2 regions of the Zobellia sp. B3R18 genome follow, and region 2 is predicted to be linked to the other one. Evidence: riboswitches for the same ligand, from Rfam matches in the RefSeq annotation. Region 2 holds a riboswitch; the other holds the start of a gene.
What was found. A riboswitch is a leader RNA that binds a small molecule or an ion and turns the genes downstream of it on or off. The one in region 2 is predicted to bind S-adenosylmethionine.

Region 1 (7,741 bases), on a different contig from region 2:
GGGACTAACTTCTCTGCAAGGACTGAATAGTTTAAATTCAATTGGACAAGGTATTGCGCTTTATGGAAGCGAATATAATACCGTAGGATTACAAATTACGACCAATTCCGAACTTACTTCATTTGCAGGGTTAAATAATGTTACAGCGTTAAAAGGTGATTTGGTTATTAGACACAATGCAAAACTAGTTACACTTGAAGGCTTGGAAAACGTTACTGCGGTTAACGGTCATTTACAAATTTCAAGAAACAGCGAACTTATTTCTCTAAAAGGACTAAACAACATTGCATCTGTACAATATAAATTAGAGGTGTATCAAAATTATAAACTTGCCACTATAATGGATTTAGAAAACCTTACTACAGTAGGTTCTGATTTATCGCTACATGAGAATAAGATTACCTCATTGAACGGCTTTGAAAATCTTAGCTCTGTTGGTGGCATGATTACTATTGGGGCATCGTTTGATGAAGATTTTAATATGGTCTATGGAGGCAATTATAACTTAACCGATTTTTGCGCATTGACCAATTTTATGATCAATGGCAGTTATACGGATGTATTCATTGAACAGAATGCTTATAATCCTACAGTAAACGATATTTCATACGGTAGCTGTAGCCAATAAAACGGCAATAGAGATTTAAATATATTATTCATAGGAACCAACACCTACGTGGTCTTCAAAAGTGTAAAGTAAAAGGTGGTGCCTACGCCCTCTTCACTTTCTAACCAAATGGAACCGTTATAATATTTAATGATTCTTTTAACGATGGACAGACCTATTCCAGATGAGGAACCAGTGCTTTCTAATTTGGTGAAGATTTTAAATATTCTTTCAAAATAATCGGATTTGATCCCAATACCATTATCTTTTACAAAAAACTCATAATGGTCACTTTTATCAATATAGCCCACATCTACGGTGCCCTGTTCCTTATCGCCATAGTTTATTGCATTCTGAATCAGGTTTTGAAAAACCTGCTTAAATCTCCAGGTATTCCCGTACAAACTTGGCATGTTCTCTTGAACCGTAACCTTTATATGGCCGGGCACTAAAATAGTTTCCAAGACTTCTTTAATGAGGATATTAAAATCAACCTGTTTGTCTTCTGATTCTATTTTATCTATAGTGGAATAATCCAGAATTCCCTTTATTAAGAAATTCATCTTTTCTACATTGAACAAGGCCTGATGTAAAGGTTGTATGGTATCCTCTCCCAAAGCTTCCTTATTGTCATCTATAAACCAACTCACCAAAGTGTGAATATTAATGAGAGGGGCTTTTAAATCATGAGATACCACATGGGCATATTCACTTAATTCTTCATTTTGAAGCGATAGATTCTTTAATAGTTCTTCCTTCTTCTTCTCTTGCTCCTTTATCCGTTCTTCACTCTCTTTACGCTGTATGACATTAACCAGCATATTGGCATAAACAAAAAGGATGTCCTTTTCATTATCATCATACTTATTGATTTTTTTGACAGAATCAAAACCGATAAAACCGATCAACTCATTATTCTTGATTTTTGGAATAGTAATTAGACTCTTAATGCCCTGTGGTTCTAAAACGGCTCGTAAACCATGTTCTCCGTCTTCTGGTAATTTGCTCACATCTTCCACAAAGAACGGCTCTCCCTTTTTATGTGCTTCTATCCATTGCGGAATAAAGTCTACAGGTACATTCTGCAAGTTCTCTATTTCCGGTTCTATACCTTCAGAACACCATTCATAAGTGTTTGAAGTGGTGTTATTCACAAAATCATAAGAAAAGATATAGCTTCTGTCCGATTCTACGAATTCGCCAATTTGCTTTAGGGATGCTCTGATAAGTTTATCAATATCCGATAAATCGGAATTAATATGTTTTGTAGAGATACTGATTAACAAATCCTGAAAACGCAGTTGTCTTTCAATGATTTTGTCTTTTTCTAGCTGACTAATAGTTGTATGGTTATCACCTTCATTGGTTGTTGAAAGTTGATTTTCAGCATGTAAGTCTTGTTTTTTCATTCCACTCTTCAATATAATAAGATAAATAGACTTTTTTATCCCTTGGTTAGCAGTTACAAACTAAGTTAAAAAATATGTATTATGTTACTTGACGTACTGTTTACATAGGATTTATACTACTTATTAACTCAAAAGTTTAGGATTTCTTCTAATTGAACCAAAAAAAGTGTGATATAAATTAACTCTTTTTATGAGTTACAGGTAGTTCTTATACCTTATTTTTGCCGCCTTAAAATAATTATCAAGAATCTCAAAAAGAGGAGATAGCAACCTGCAATAACGAGCAAGGTGCTAAAGAGATAAGCCAATTAGTTGGAACAAATGTTAACCCATATGTCTATCTATTTGCTTCTACTTCCTTTTTTAGCATAAAGAAAGAAATGGCAAACATCAAAGATAGAACTCCAAAATTTTCCGCTCTCGTACCCCTATTCATTTTTGTATTTACTTTTTTGGGTGTGGGTATATATCAAAACGATTTCTACGCGTTACCTGCTCCCATTGCAGTAATTGTAGGGATAATTGCTGCCTTCCTAATGTTTGGGCAATCTATAGATTCTAAAATAAAAACGGTCTTAAAAGGCTGCGGAGATGATAAAATACTAACCATGTGTTTGATCTACTTGTTAGCAGGTGCATTCGCTGCAATTACCAACGAAACTGGTAGTGTTGATGCCATTGTTAATATGGGATTGGATTTTATAGCCATTCAATACATCTACGTTGGCATTTTTATTATTGCAGGGTTCTTATCGGTTTCTACCGGAACTTCGGTGGGTGCCATTGTTGCTTTGGCTCCTATTGTAGTGGGATTTGCCGATAAGAGCGGCGCGGATTTGGCCATTTTATGTGGCGCATTGTTAGGAGGTAGCATGTTTGGCGATAATTTATCGGTAATCTCGGATACTACCATTGCAGCTACACAATCCTTAGGTTGTAAAATGAGTGATAAATTCAAGCAGAACATTAAAATTGCCGTACCCGCTGCCCTATTCACTATAGCTATTTTAATCTTTCAGGGTTTGGGATTAAAGTCCGCCGAAACGGAGACTGTAGTTTATAGTTATTCTGTCATCAAAATTATGCCCTATCTTTTGGTCATTGTTCTATCTATTGTAGGAGTGAACGTTTTTGTTACCTTACTATTAGGTTCAGTATTCGCTGGACTTTTGGGGATTGTTTATGGTGATTTTACCCTTATAGAATCTACTAAAATTGCCTATTCTGGATTTACGAACATGACAGAGATTTTCTTGTTGTCTCTATTAACAGGAGGATTGGCCGCTTTAGTAGAACGAAACGGAGGCATAGAGTTTATACTGGTCAACATAAAGAAGCTTATCAAGAACAAAAAAACGGCACAGCTAGGTATTGCCTCATTAGTGAGTACTATTAATATGGCGATTGCCAATAACACGGTTTCTATCATCATTGCCGGCCCCATTGCCAAAACCATTAATGATGAATACGGATTGAATAACAAGAAAACTGCTTCCATCTTAGATATTTTTGCCTGTATTTTTCAAGGTCTACTGCCCTATGGAGCTCAGGTTTTAATGATTTTAAGCTTTTCAAACGGAAAAATCGACTATATAGATTTGGTTTCCAATACCTGGTATTTACTCTTGTTGTTCATTTACACCATCGTATTCATAAACTTTAAACCATTACATGTCCGCTAAGCTTGTTTTGAAGATAAAATGGGCCTTGTAGTGTTCTCACGAAGTTTTATATCCTTATACTCCAACTTCAGTTAAATTCATGCCGAAGTAATTTTTGTTCAAATTCTCATTAATAATTTAAAGTATTATTTACTTTTGTCGCTTATGATGAAAAGCAGCAAGAATTTTGTTTCTATGTTTTTTGTCGCTTTGTTTTTGGTATTCAAAGTGGCAGGACTGCATGCGCTTACTCATCATATTGACGATTCCGACGCGCAACATTGCGAGGTTTGTCACATTACCACAGCGGTTAATTTTACACCGCTTTTAAAAACGGAATCTCCTGTTCTACCGCAAACGGAATTCTATTTTTTTGAACAAAAGTTCTCCAACAATGCGCCACAGCTCGTTTTTGAGAACCAATTTTTAGGCAGTAATCGCTTTACGCGGCCTCCTCCACAAGTTTAACAGTCCATTTTGTATGTAGTACCGTCAATTTTTATAGGACTGGTACGCCTTTTTCATTCGTCACATTCTTTCTTTGCCACACTTCTTTTGATTTGTCGCACACTCGAATACGGTATGCTGAAAGCTAAGTGTTGAATATACATATGGACCTGTCTTTTTCGTAAGGACATCTTCTTTATCACTTATATCCTAATGCCGCAAATTGCTGTGTATAAGGATGATTACACGATTTATCGATACTCTTAATTTAGTTATACTATTATGTTGAAAGCAACGAACATAAGCAAGTCTTATCAAGGTAAGGCAGCTTTAAAAGACGTTTCGTTTGAAGTTTCCAAAGGCGAAATATTTTGTCTTTTGGGTCAGAACGGCGCAGGAAAAACCACTACGATCAATATTTTTTTAGGCTTTATATCAAAAGATGGCGGCCAAGCCTTTATTGCCGATAAAGAAGTAGGAAAGGACGATACCAATAAACTTACCGCATATATTCCCGAAACGGTACAACTTTACGGTAACCTTAGTGGCGTAGAAAACTTGGATTTCTTTAGCCGTTTAGCAGGATTCACATACACCACGGCAGAGCTGGAAGCGTTTCTAGCTAAAACAGGCCTGCAGTTGGATGCACAACATAAAAGGCTCTCCTCCTACTCTAAGGGAATGCGGCAAAAAGTAGGCATTGCCGTGGCGCTGGCCAAAAATGCCGAAGTTATTTTCATGGATGAGCCCACTTCTGGCCTAGATCCTAAAGCCACAGCGGAATTTACTCAAATCTGTAAGGAACTTGCCAGTATGGGTAAGGTCATTTTTATGGCCACCCATGATATTTTTAATGCCGTAGAACTGGGCACCACCATTGGTATTATGAAAGAAGGAGTTTTGGCTCAAAAGTTAAAGGCCAATGAAATTAACGCAAATGAATTAAACCAACTTTACCTAGAAACAATTTAGAAAAGATGAACCATTATATAAAAATAATACTGGCCTTACTACTATGCAACGCAACGTACGGTCAAATAAAAGTGAATGGTAAGGTTAACGATACGAACGGATTACCCGTTTATGGGGCCACTGTTTCATTTTCCAATACGGCTACGGCAAACAAAAGGGGAACCACCACCGAAGCGAACGGAAATTTTAGTTTTGAGATTTCGGAAACCGGCACCTTTCAACTGACGGTGAGTTACATAGGGATGAAGTCTATTGCCATTAAAAAGACTTTTGATGAGTTAAAAGATTACGATTTAGGAACCTTGGTATTGCAGGAAAATGTAGAACAGCTACAGTCCGTAGAAGTGGTTGGTCGGGCAAGAACGGATTATAATAGTGATTATTCGTTCTCGGCTACAAAAGTGGCCATTGCCAACAAAGAGCTACCACAAGCCATTACTTCGGTAACCAAAGAATTAATTGCAGATCGTCTTGCCTTTCAGGTACCCGATGCCGTTAAGACGGTAAGTAATGTTTCTGTTACAGGTCTGTACAATCACTATAATATTCGTGGTATTACACAAGCGGATGACGGACAAGTATTAAACGGAATGCGTACCCGTCAATATTACTTCCTTCAGCCTATTACCTCACACTTAGAACGTGTTGAAGTGATAAAAGGTCCCTCATCGGTTACTTTTTCGAGTGCAGATCCCGGCGGTACCGTAAACATGGTTACCAAAAAACCATTGGCAGAAAAACGTAATGAGGTTTCCTTAACTACGGGTAGTTTTGGAACCATAAGGGCTACAGCCGATTTTACGGGGCCCTTAAACGAATCTAAAACCCTGTTATATCGCTTAAATGCCGCAATTCAAGAGGCGGATTCATTTAGGGATGTTGTGAACAATAATGCTATTCTATTTACACCTTCTCTAAGTTATATTCCCAACGAGACTACCTCACTTAACGTAGAGATGATTTATAGCAATGCCGAAGGTAACTTAGATAGAGGCCAACCTATTTTTGGCGCTATAAATGGGAACTATGATATAGATAGTACTCCAATTACAATGAACGTGGGTGCTTCAAGCGATCACTACAAAAACAAAGAGCTCATTTTAATGGCGAACTTTAGCAAAAGGTTTACCGATCGGTTAGGTTTCAATGCACAGTACATGAAACAAACCTGGGACGAAGATTTAGCCGAGCACAGAGTGGATGGTGCAGCCGTGGATATTGATGGGAATGTAATTCCTACGCTGGCGCGAATGCGATATGATGAAAGACAGCAATTTTGGGAAACGGACAACTTTAGCACCTATTTCACTTACGACATAAAAACCGATAAGATTACCAATAAAACCTTGGTGGGTTATGATGCTACACGTTGGGAGCGGAAAATTGGAGCCGGATTCCTTCGTGCCAGAAGATACTTAACGGTAGATGGTGGTCAGGCTAATTATGACCCCAGTAATCCGGATAACTTTCAGCAAACGGTGGTAGATGGTGTTACCATACCCGTGCCTGCGGTTCCTCATTTTAACTTAGAAGACCCTTTTAACGGCGCTAGGAATACCAATGCGTACAATCTTGCGGAACTAAGTATTCCTGCAAACCTAAATACTTCAAACGGTTTCTATATTCAAAACCAGTTTAAGGTGGGAAAATTTTCAGCTTTGGTAAACTTACGATATGAGCGTTTCACGGATATTTTTGATTGTGAAGGAGATGAGCAAGAGTTTACAAACGATGCGATTGTACCTAGATTTGGTCTAACCTATGAAATTACAAAAACCGTTAGTGCATATGCCACTTACCTAGAAGGCTTTCAACCGCACACCAATACAGTTTCTTTATCACCAACGGCAGAAGGTTTCTTTTGGGCCACTTCCCCAAGTAGATTTGATCCGTTGGAAAGTAGCTTGACGGAATTTGGCGCAAAAGGAGAGTTTTTAAACGGAAAAATATTCGCCAACCTTGCCATTTTCAATATTACTCAAAAAAACATCCTTCTTGGAGATACCTATGATTTGGATAACCTAACCACCAGAGGTGAACAAAGAAGTAGAGGTTTTGAAATGGATGTGTCCGGTTATATAGCTTCAAACTTTCAACTTACGGCATCTTATGGGTTTGCCGATGCTGAAATTGTTGAGGATGCCATAGAGGAATTCATTGGTGAGCCTATTGGTGGTGCCCCTAAGCATAATGCGAATATTTGGGGTCGTTATGATTTCACTAATGAAACCTTAAAAGGTATCGGAATTGGATTGGGTGCCCAGTATATGGATGAGCGGTATACATGGTATAACCCTACTTACGATACGGATAGACTACTCCTCCCTTCCTATACCGTATTTGACGCAGCGGTTTATTATAAACCAAATAACACAGGAATGCAATTGACCTTAAAGTTCAACAATTTATTTGATGAAACGTATTGGTTAGGTGGGCTAAATCCATCTAGATTAGGGCCTGGAGCTCCAAGAAATGTATTGCTGAATGCAACCTATAAATTCTAAGTATGAGAAAAAATGTAATCTATCTATTGGCACGCCAATTCTGGAAAGATGCCTTTAGATCTAAAGTGCTCTTAATAGCTTCGGTGCTAATGGGCGGACTATTATTATTTTCGGCCTATAGCGGATGGCAGAATTATAACG
Region 2 (7,741 bases):
ATTAAATGGCGATAATGCAGGACCGGTTATTCTGGAGAAACGGTACACCTTATCTATCAATTCATTTGAACCTACCGTAATACCCGCAAGGACACGCCCTTGCCCGTCCATTAATTTGGTTCCCGAGTGGATGACCAAATCGGCGCCAAACTTAATGGGTTGTTGCAGATAAGGCGATGCAAAGCAATTATCGATTACAAGAATCAACTTATGTTTTTTGGCGATCTTTCCCAATGCTTCCAAGTCCAAAACATCCACACCCGGATTCGTAGGTGTTTCCGCATAAATAATTTTAGTTTTTGGAGTGATTAAAGCCTCAACAGAATCTAAATCATCTATCTTAAAATACGTATGATCAATATTCCATTTTGGAAAAAAATTGGTAAACAGCGAATGGGTCGAACCAAAAATGCTACGAGCAGAAAGCACATGGTCTCCACTATCCAAAAGTGCGGCCAAGGTAGAAAATACAGCCGCCATACCCGATGCAAAGGCAAAACCGTTTTCGGCACCTTCCATTTGGCACACCTTATCTATGAATTCAGATGAATTGGGATTGGAATAGCGCGAGTAAATGTTCCGCTCTTTCTCCTCCGCAAACGACGCACGCATATCTTCTGCATCTTCAAACACAAAACTAGAGGTCATGTACATAGGTACGGAGTGCTCTAAGTTTTTAGTACGTTCCAACTGCGTTCGGATGGCGTTTGTCTCAAATTTCTTTTCCATGTTCATATAAATTGATGAAAACTAACTTTCCCTTTTACTTTATTTATCCTTTTTCGGCTATACGGAGAATATCCCCGAAAACCCCTCTTGCCGTAACCGCTGCTCCGGCACCGGCTCCTTGAATGACCAATGGATTCTCCCCATAGGACTCCGTATATATTTCTATTATTGAATCGGAACCTTTTACCTGCCCCAAGGCACTTTCCTTAGGTACGGATACTAGTTTTACATCTAGAATTCCCTTTTCTTCCTGAAGGTTTCCGTGTAAATCGCCCACATACCGTAAAACATGACCCGCCTTTTGGTTCTTTTTGATTTCGTTGAATTTGGCATCTACCACATCTAGGTTATCCAGAAAATGGTTTACGTCTCCGTCCCTTAACTCTTCCGGAATTAAATTTTCAATATTGATATCCGAAAACTCATTGCTCAGATCCAATTCCCTAGCTAGAATCAATAATTTTCTACCAACGTCATTCCCTGAAAGGTCTTCACGCGGGTCCGGCTCCGTAAAACCACTTTTCATTGCCGCCTTTAATATGTTGGAAAACGGCTCTTCGCTCTCAGAAAAAGTGTTGAATATATAGCTTAACGAACCTGAGAACACCCCTTTTATACCCGTAATGTTTTCACCGGACAAGTGTAACAAACGAATGGTATCTATTAGAGGAAGACCAGCGCCCACATTGGTTTCGTACAAATATTGCTTCTGATGTTTATCCAATTCTTCACGCAGCAACTGGTAATAATCAAAACCAAGTGTATTCGCTATTTTATTGGAGGAAACAATATCAAATCCGTTTTCTACAAACTCAAAGTAATGGGCCACAAACTCACTATTTGCTGTGTTATCCACCACAATAAGGTTTTCCAAATGATTTTCCTTGGCGTAGGTGATAACATCCTCCACCTTGTAAGCAACACCCTTGTCTTCTATGGCAGCCTTCCAATTTTTTGGAATTCCTTTTTTATTTAAAAGTATCTTTCTTGAGTTGGCTACGGCAAAAACCTTTAGATCAATTCCTTTTCGTTTTTGAATGGTCTTTGTAGATTTTAGAATCTGGTCGATTAGCGTTCCACCAACATTTCCATGACCGAAAACTGCAAGATTTACTTTTCGGCTAATGCCAAAAATCTGTCCGTGCATTACGTTCAATGCCTTGTTCAAATCAGATTTTCTGAGTACCAGACTCACATTCTTACCAGATACGGTATTGTTGAAAAGCAAAGGCGCAATCTGATTTTTTATCAAAGCATTATAAGGTCTATGGAAGGTACTTAAATCCTGACCCACAATAGAGATCACGGAAACCTCGTCCAAGACCGTAATCATATTAATATCCTTGGACTCATAATCACTCTCAAACTCTCTATCCAGCGCTCTTTTAGCATCTAAAGCACGGTCAGCATTTACTACCAAACCTATACCTCGTTCAGATGAACCTTGAGAAATAATACTTACACTAATATTGCTTTTCCGAAGTGCACTAAAAATACGGGCATCCACCCCTACCTTTCCTAAAAGTCCTCTTCCCTCTACATTGATCATGGATACATTCTCAATAACGGATAGGGATTTTATACCTCCTTCTTTGGTTTTGGCACTAATCAACGTACCTTCATTATCATTATTGAACGTATTTAAAATACGAAGCGGAATGTTCTTTTCTATTAAAGGAATGATGGTCTTGGCATGTAAAATAGTAGCCCCAAAGTTGGCCAATTCATTAGCCTCGCCATAAGAAAGATGGGAAATACGCTTGGCATCCGAAACCAAATCAGGATTTGCGGTATAAATACCATCTACATGCGTAAAATTCTGAAGCTCCTCCGCATTTAAGAAATTGGCAAACAAGGCCGCGGAATAGTTACTACCGTTCCTTCCCAAAGTAGTGGTTTCCCCATTTTCATTGGACGCGATAAACCCTGTAATAATGGGCACGGCATCTGCATCTAGTTTTGCAAAACTGCGAATAACATTTTCCTTAGACAACGCCTCATTTACTGAAGCATCACCAAAATTAGAATCGGTTTTAATCAATTCCCTAGAGTCCAACATTACAGCATTCAACCCTTTTCCTATGAGCAATTTAGTTACCAATTTGGCAGAGATTAATTCTCCAAAAGCCAGTAATTGGTCTTTAATTTTCAAGCTATAATCACCCAAAAGTGAAACGCCCTCCAGCAATTTTGCCAAATCCTTGAACTCTGCCGAAAGGTTCACATTCTTGAAGGTATGCTTTTGGTATTTTTCAAAAGCCTCAAAATCTTTATAGTAATTTTCTCCCTTTGCCGCCTTTTCTAAAATGGCTTCCAATTGATCGGTTGCCTTTGCACGGGCAGAAAGAACTACGGCAATATTTTCGCCTTCATTTACTTTGTTGCAAACAATATCCAAAACACGCTCCAACCCTTCTCCGTTGGAAAGAGATTTTCCTCCAAACTTTAAAACCTTTGCGTTCTTTGACTTTCCGTTTCTACTGAAAACGGGTTCCAATAACCGCTCCATCTGATCAAACTCTATCAAAAAAGCATCATGACCGTGAAGCGAATGCACTTCGCCATAGGTTACATTTCCATTGGCCTGTGCCAAACGTTTAAAAGTTTCCTTGTTCTCTTTTGCGGTAAAGAACAGATCAGAATCTACCCCAATAATATGAATATTGGCATCACTATTTTGCAGGTCTATAAAATTCTGTTCGCCATTTCTCATGACGTCAATAGTCTTGAGCAATTGGTTCATTAATTTATAGGCCGAAAGCTGAAAACGTTCCTGTAATTTTTCACCATGGTGCATTAACCAACTCTCTACGTTAAAAACCTGAAGTTCCTCATTGGTACTTCTTTTAAAACGGTCCTTGAAAGATTCCGGCGTACGGTAACACAACATGGCATGCATGCGTGCATCGTGAACCGGTTGCTTACTATTCACCAAAAATTGCTCCTGAATCTGGCAATTACCTATCAACCAATCGGTAGACTTCCAGTCTGATGCCACAGGAATAAGATGATCCATAATCTTTGGGTTTATGGCTGCCATTTCCCAAGCAATACCACCCCCTAAAGACCCGCCCAAAAGAGCGAACAATTTCTTGATTTCAAGCTTTTGAAGGCCTAACAGGAAAATCCTTGCGATGTCTCCTGCCACGAAATCCTTATAATTATCAATCACAAATTTATCATATCCGTTACCGGGAATATTAAACGATAGGATTGTATATTTTTTGGTATCGATACACTTGCCCTCTCCAATAAGTGCGGACCACCAGCCCTCATCTCCCGTAACATTACTGTTACCGGTTAAGGCATGGTTTACCTGAACTATGGGCGCCGTGTGCAATTCTTGACCGAACAATTGATAAGACAGCTCAATATCTTGAGTTACCCCACTGATCGTGGTATAGTTTGCTAATTTCAAATGATGAAGCATACGATATATGTTAGACCTGACCTCTAATTAAACAGGTCAGGCCTTATTAATTTCTAACAGAAAATTTATATTGATTAAAGTGCTGCGAATGCGTTTTCCAAATCGGCCTTTAAGTCCTCAATATCTTCCAAACCAACGGACAAACGAATTAAATCCTGACCTACACCTGCGCCTACCAATTGCTCCTCATTTAACTGTTGGTGCGTGGTACTGGCCGGGTGAATGATCAATGATTTAGTATCGCCAATATTGGCCAACAATGAGAAAACTTTTGTAGCATCCGTAACTTTTTTAGCAGCCTCAAAACCACCTTTAATTCCAAATGTTACCAATCCGCTTTGACCTTTTGGCAAATATTCTTGAGCAAGATCGTAGTATTTGCTACTCTTAAGACCTGGATAGTTTACCCATGCCACTTCTTCTCTTCCTTCTAACCAAGTAGCCAATTCAAGTGCATTTACACTGTGTTGTTTTATACGTACATTCAAAGTTTCCAAACCTTGTATAATCTGGAAAGCATTAAACGGACTCAAAGCTCCACCAAAATCACGCAATCCTTCTAAAATCAATTTAAAAGTAAAGGCTGCGGCACCTAAAGCTTCGCTATACACTAAACCGTGATATCCAGCAGAAGGTTCTGTAAATTCCGGGAATTTCCCGTTGGTCCAATCAAAAGTTCCGGCATCAATAATAGCACCGCCCAAAGAAGTACCTTGACCGCCAATATATTTAGTAAGTGAGTGAATTACCAAGTTAGCACCGTGCTCAATAGGGTTTAAAAGTGCAGGTGAAGCCACCGTATTATCAACAATAAAAGGAACCTGAGCAGCTTTGGCCTGTTTTGAAATAGCTTTCAAATCAAGCACATCTAATTTAGGGTTACCCAGAGATTCTACAAAAATAGCCCTGGTGTTATCCTGAACTGCTTTACCAAAATTTTCCGGATCGGAAGCATCAACAAAAGTAGTGGTGATTCCCAACCTTGGCAAGGTAACATTCAACAAGTTAAAGGTACCGCCATACAAACTACTGGAAGCTACAATATGGTCTCCCGCTTTCAATAGCGTTAATAAACCCGTTGAAATAGCTGAAGTTCCCGAAGCGAAAACTACTGCTCCGACTCCGCCTTCAACAGCTGCTAAACGCTCTTGAAGAATTTGATTGGTAGGGTTGTTCAATCGTGTATAGATAAAACCAAGTTCTGCCAATGAAAATAAATTGGCGGCATGGTCCGTATCATTAAAAACATACGAGGATGTTTGATAAATAGGCACGGCACGTGTACCACCTGTTTGCGCGGGATCGTGTCCGGCATGTAATGCGTTGGTTGAGAATTTTTGATCACTCATAATCTTTGATTTTTAATTGTTATTTAAAATAATTAAAAGCCCGATACCTTGAACCGAAAATCCGATGCTAGGTAGAATATCAAAAAAGTTATAAGAAAGTAAAAGATTAGTATGAGTAATCTGATTTGTTATCTGTCTCATTTTTATAGAGATAGAATGTAGCACCTTCTCTGCACAGGTGGCAAAGGGTTGCTAAGGTTTCAAAGGGTCTATTCCCTCCACCTTTCTTGATAACTATTCAATACGTGTTTGAACTTTTGGAACTACAAATATATAGTTGGTGAATTTAAATTCACCAACATTTTTGAAAAATTTACAAATTAAACGCTTTTTTCACCTCACCTACCATATCCAACTTCTCCCAAGTGAACAATTCCACTTCTTTTTCGATACGACCGTTATACGGCGATTCAAAAACTTTCTTGATCATTCTTGGTTCTTTACCCATATGGCCATATGCCGCAGATTCCAAATAAATAGGATTTCGCAACTTTAGTCGCTCTTCAATAGCAAACGGACGCATATCAAAAAGGGCTTTGGTCTTTTGGGCAATTTCACCATCCGTAAGGTCTACATTAGACGTTCCGTAGGTATCTACATAAATAGAGGTAGGCTCAACCACGCCAATGGCGTAACTTACCTGTACCAACATCTCGTCCGCAACACCTGCCGCTACTAAATTCTTAGCAATGTGGCGCGCTGCATAGGCCGCACTTCTATCTACTTTACTCGGGTCTTTTCCACTAAAAGCCCCACCACCGTGAGCACCTTTACCTCCGTAAGTATCTACTATAATTTTTCTTCCGGTAAGTCCGGTATCCCCATGAGGACCACCGATTACAAATTTCCCGGTTGGATTGATGTGGTATTTTATTTTATCATCAAATAAATCCTGAATGGCTTTTGGCAATTGCTCTACCACTCTTGGGATTAAAATCTCTACAAGGTCTTCTTTGATTTTTGCCAACATTACCTCATCATCATTATGAAAAGCATCGTGTTGTGTAGATATAACAATAGTATCTATACGTTGCGGCACATTATCATCTGAATACTCAATAGTAACTTGCGATTTGGCATCGGGACGCAAATAATCTATGATTCTACCTTCCCTACGCAACTCCGCCAAATTCTGAAGAATTTTATGCGAAATATCCAAAGCCAACGGCATGTAGTTTTCTGTTTCCTTGGTAGCATAACCGAACATCATACCTTGATCACCAGCTCCTTGTTGCTCTTTCTCGCCACGATCCACACCTTGACTAATATCTTGCGATTGCTCATGAATTAACGAAATAACTCCACAAGAATCTCCACTAAACTGATATTCGCCCTTAGTATAACCAATAGCATTAATTACATCTCTAGCAATGGTCTGAACATCTAGATAAGTATCACTCTTAACCTCACCGGCCAAAACAACCTGGCCCGTAGTTACCAAGGTTTCACAAGCAACTTTACTTTCTGGGTCAAAAGCCAAAAAGTGGTCCAACAAGGCATCGCTTATTTGATCGGCAACTTTATCAGGGTGTCCTTCACTAACAGATTCGGAGGTAAACAAATATGGCATAACAAACTTTTATTTTTTCTAAAAAGGATTTGAAAGAATGCCGGAAGAAGTATGATGTGAAAATTTTCAACATCAACTGCTTTAGCATTTTTTTGTTCTACAATCCCGCTTGGCAAAAACCAATCTTAAATTGGCAATTCAAACAGGTTTAAAACAGAGGTTGCAATCAGTCAAATCCCTCCTCTTTAATTTAATTAGGACGCAAAAGTATAAAAAATGTTCAGATCAAAATATTAATATCGTGTTATTTATTATTTCCTTTTGTAAATACCATGCTCTTTGCACAGGTTTATCAACTATTACAAATCATATTTTAACGATAATAGCAGATAGCGTGGCTGCACATAGTAAACCTGCGTAGTAAAGAATAAATCATTGGTACTGTCACGGTTAAGCGTAGTGGTATTCAATAAATTGGTGCCTTTAATTCCATATTCCCATCGGCTGCCTTGCTTCTGATACGTTAGGGTAGATTCCAAGAAACTATATGTATTGTCAATTGTATTGTCCTTATCCGTGTAATTATAAAAATCATAATCCACATTAAAAATAAAGCTTTTAAGAAAAGAGGCATCAAAACGGGCATACGGTCTACTGGTATAAAATGTAGTTTCTAAATTTCCGTTTTCGTAATTGTTTATCGTATACCTGTATCCCAACTCT

Region 1: it holds a riboswitch for S-adenosylmethionine, as region 2 does, so the genes downstream of both, KO513_RS02000 (Na+/H+ antiporter NhaC family protein) here and KO513_RS00645 (O-acetylhomoserine aminocarboxypropyltransferase/cysteine synthase family protein) in region 2, are expected to answer to the same signal.

The regions. Positions count from the first base shown of each region.
Region 1 covers NZ_JAHKQG010000003.1:216,020-223,760, reverse strand. Annotated here, with positions in the region: gene KO513_RS02010 (hypothetical protein) at 1-628, shown strand, start outside; gene KO513_RS02005 (GAF domain-containing sensor histidine kinase) at 673-2,016, opposite strand; SAM-I-IV-variant riboswitch at 2,250-2,348, shown strand; gene KO513_RS02000 (Na+/H+ antiporter NhaC family protein) at 2,397-3,698, shown strand; gene KO513_RS01995 (hypothetical protein) at 3,843-4,145, shown strand; gene KO513_RS01990 (ABC transporter ATP-binding protein) at 4,407-5,096, shown strand; gene KO513_RS01985 (TonB-dependent siderophore receptor) at 5,102-7,600, shown strand; gene KO513_RS01980 (ABC transporter permease) at 7,603-7,741, shown strand, end outside.
Region 2 covers NZ_JAHKQG010000002.1:140,029-147,769, forward strand. Annotated here, with positions in the region: gene KO513_RS00635 (trans-sulfuration enzyme family protein) at 1-735, opposite strand, end outside; gene thrA (bifunctional aspartate kinase/homoserine dehydrogenase I) at 773-4,159, opposite strand; gene KO513_RS00645 (O-acetylhomoserine aminocarboxypropyltransferase/cysteine synthase family protein) at 4,234-5,508, opposite strand; SAM riboswitch class I at 5,634-5,745, opposite strand; gene metK (methionine adenosyltransferase) at 5,822-7,078, opposite strand; gene KO513_RS00655 (carboxypeptidase-like regulatory domain-containing protein) at 7,378-7,741, opposite strand, start outside.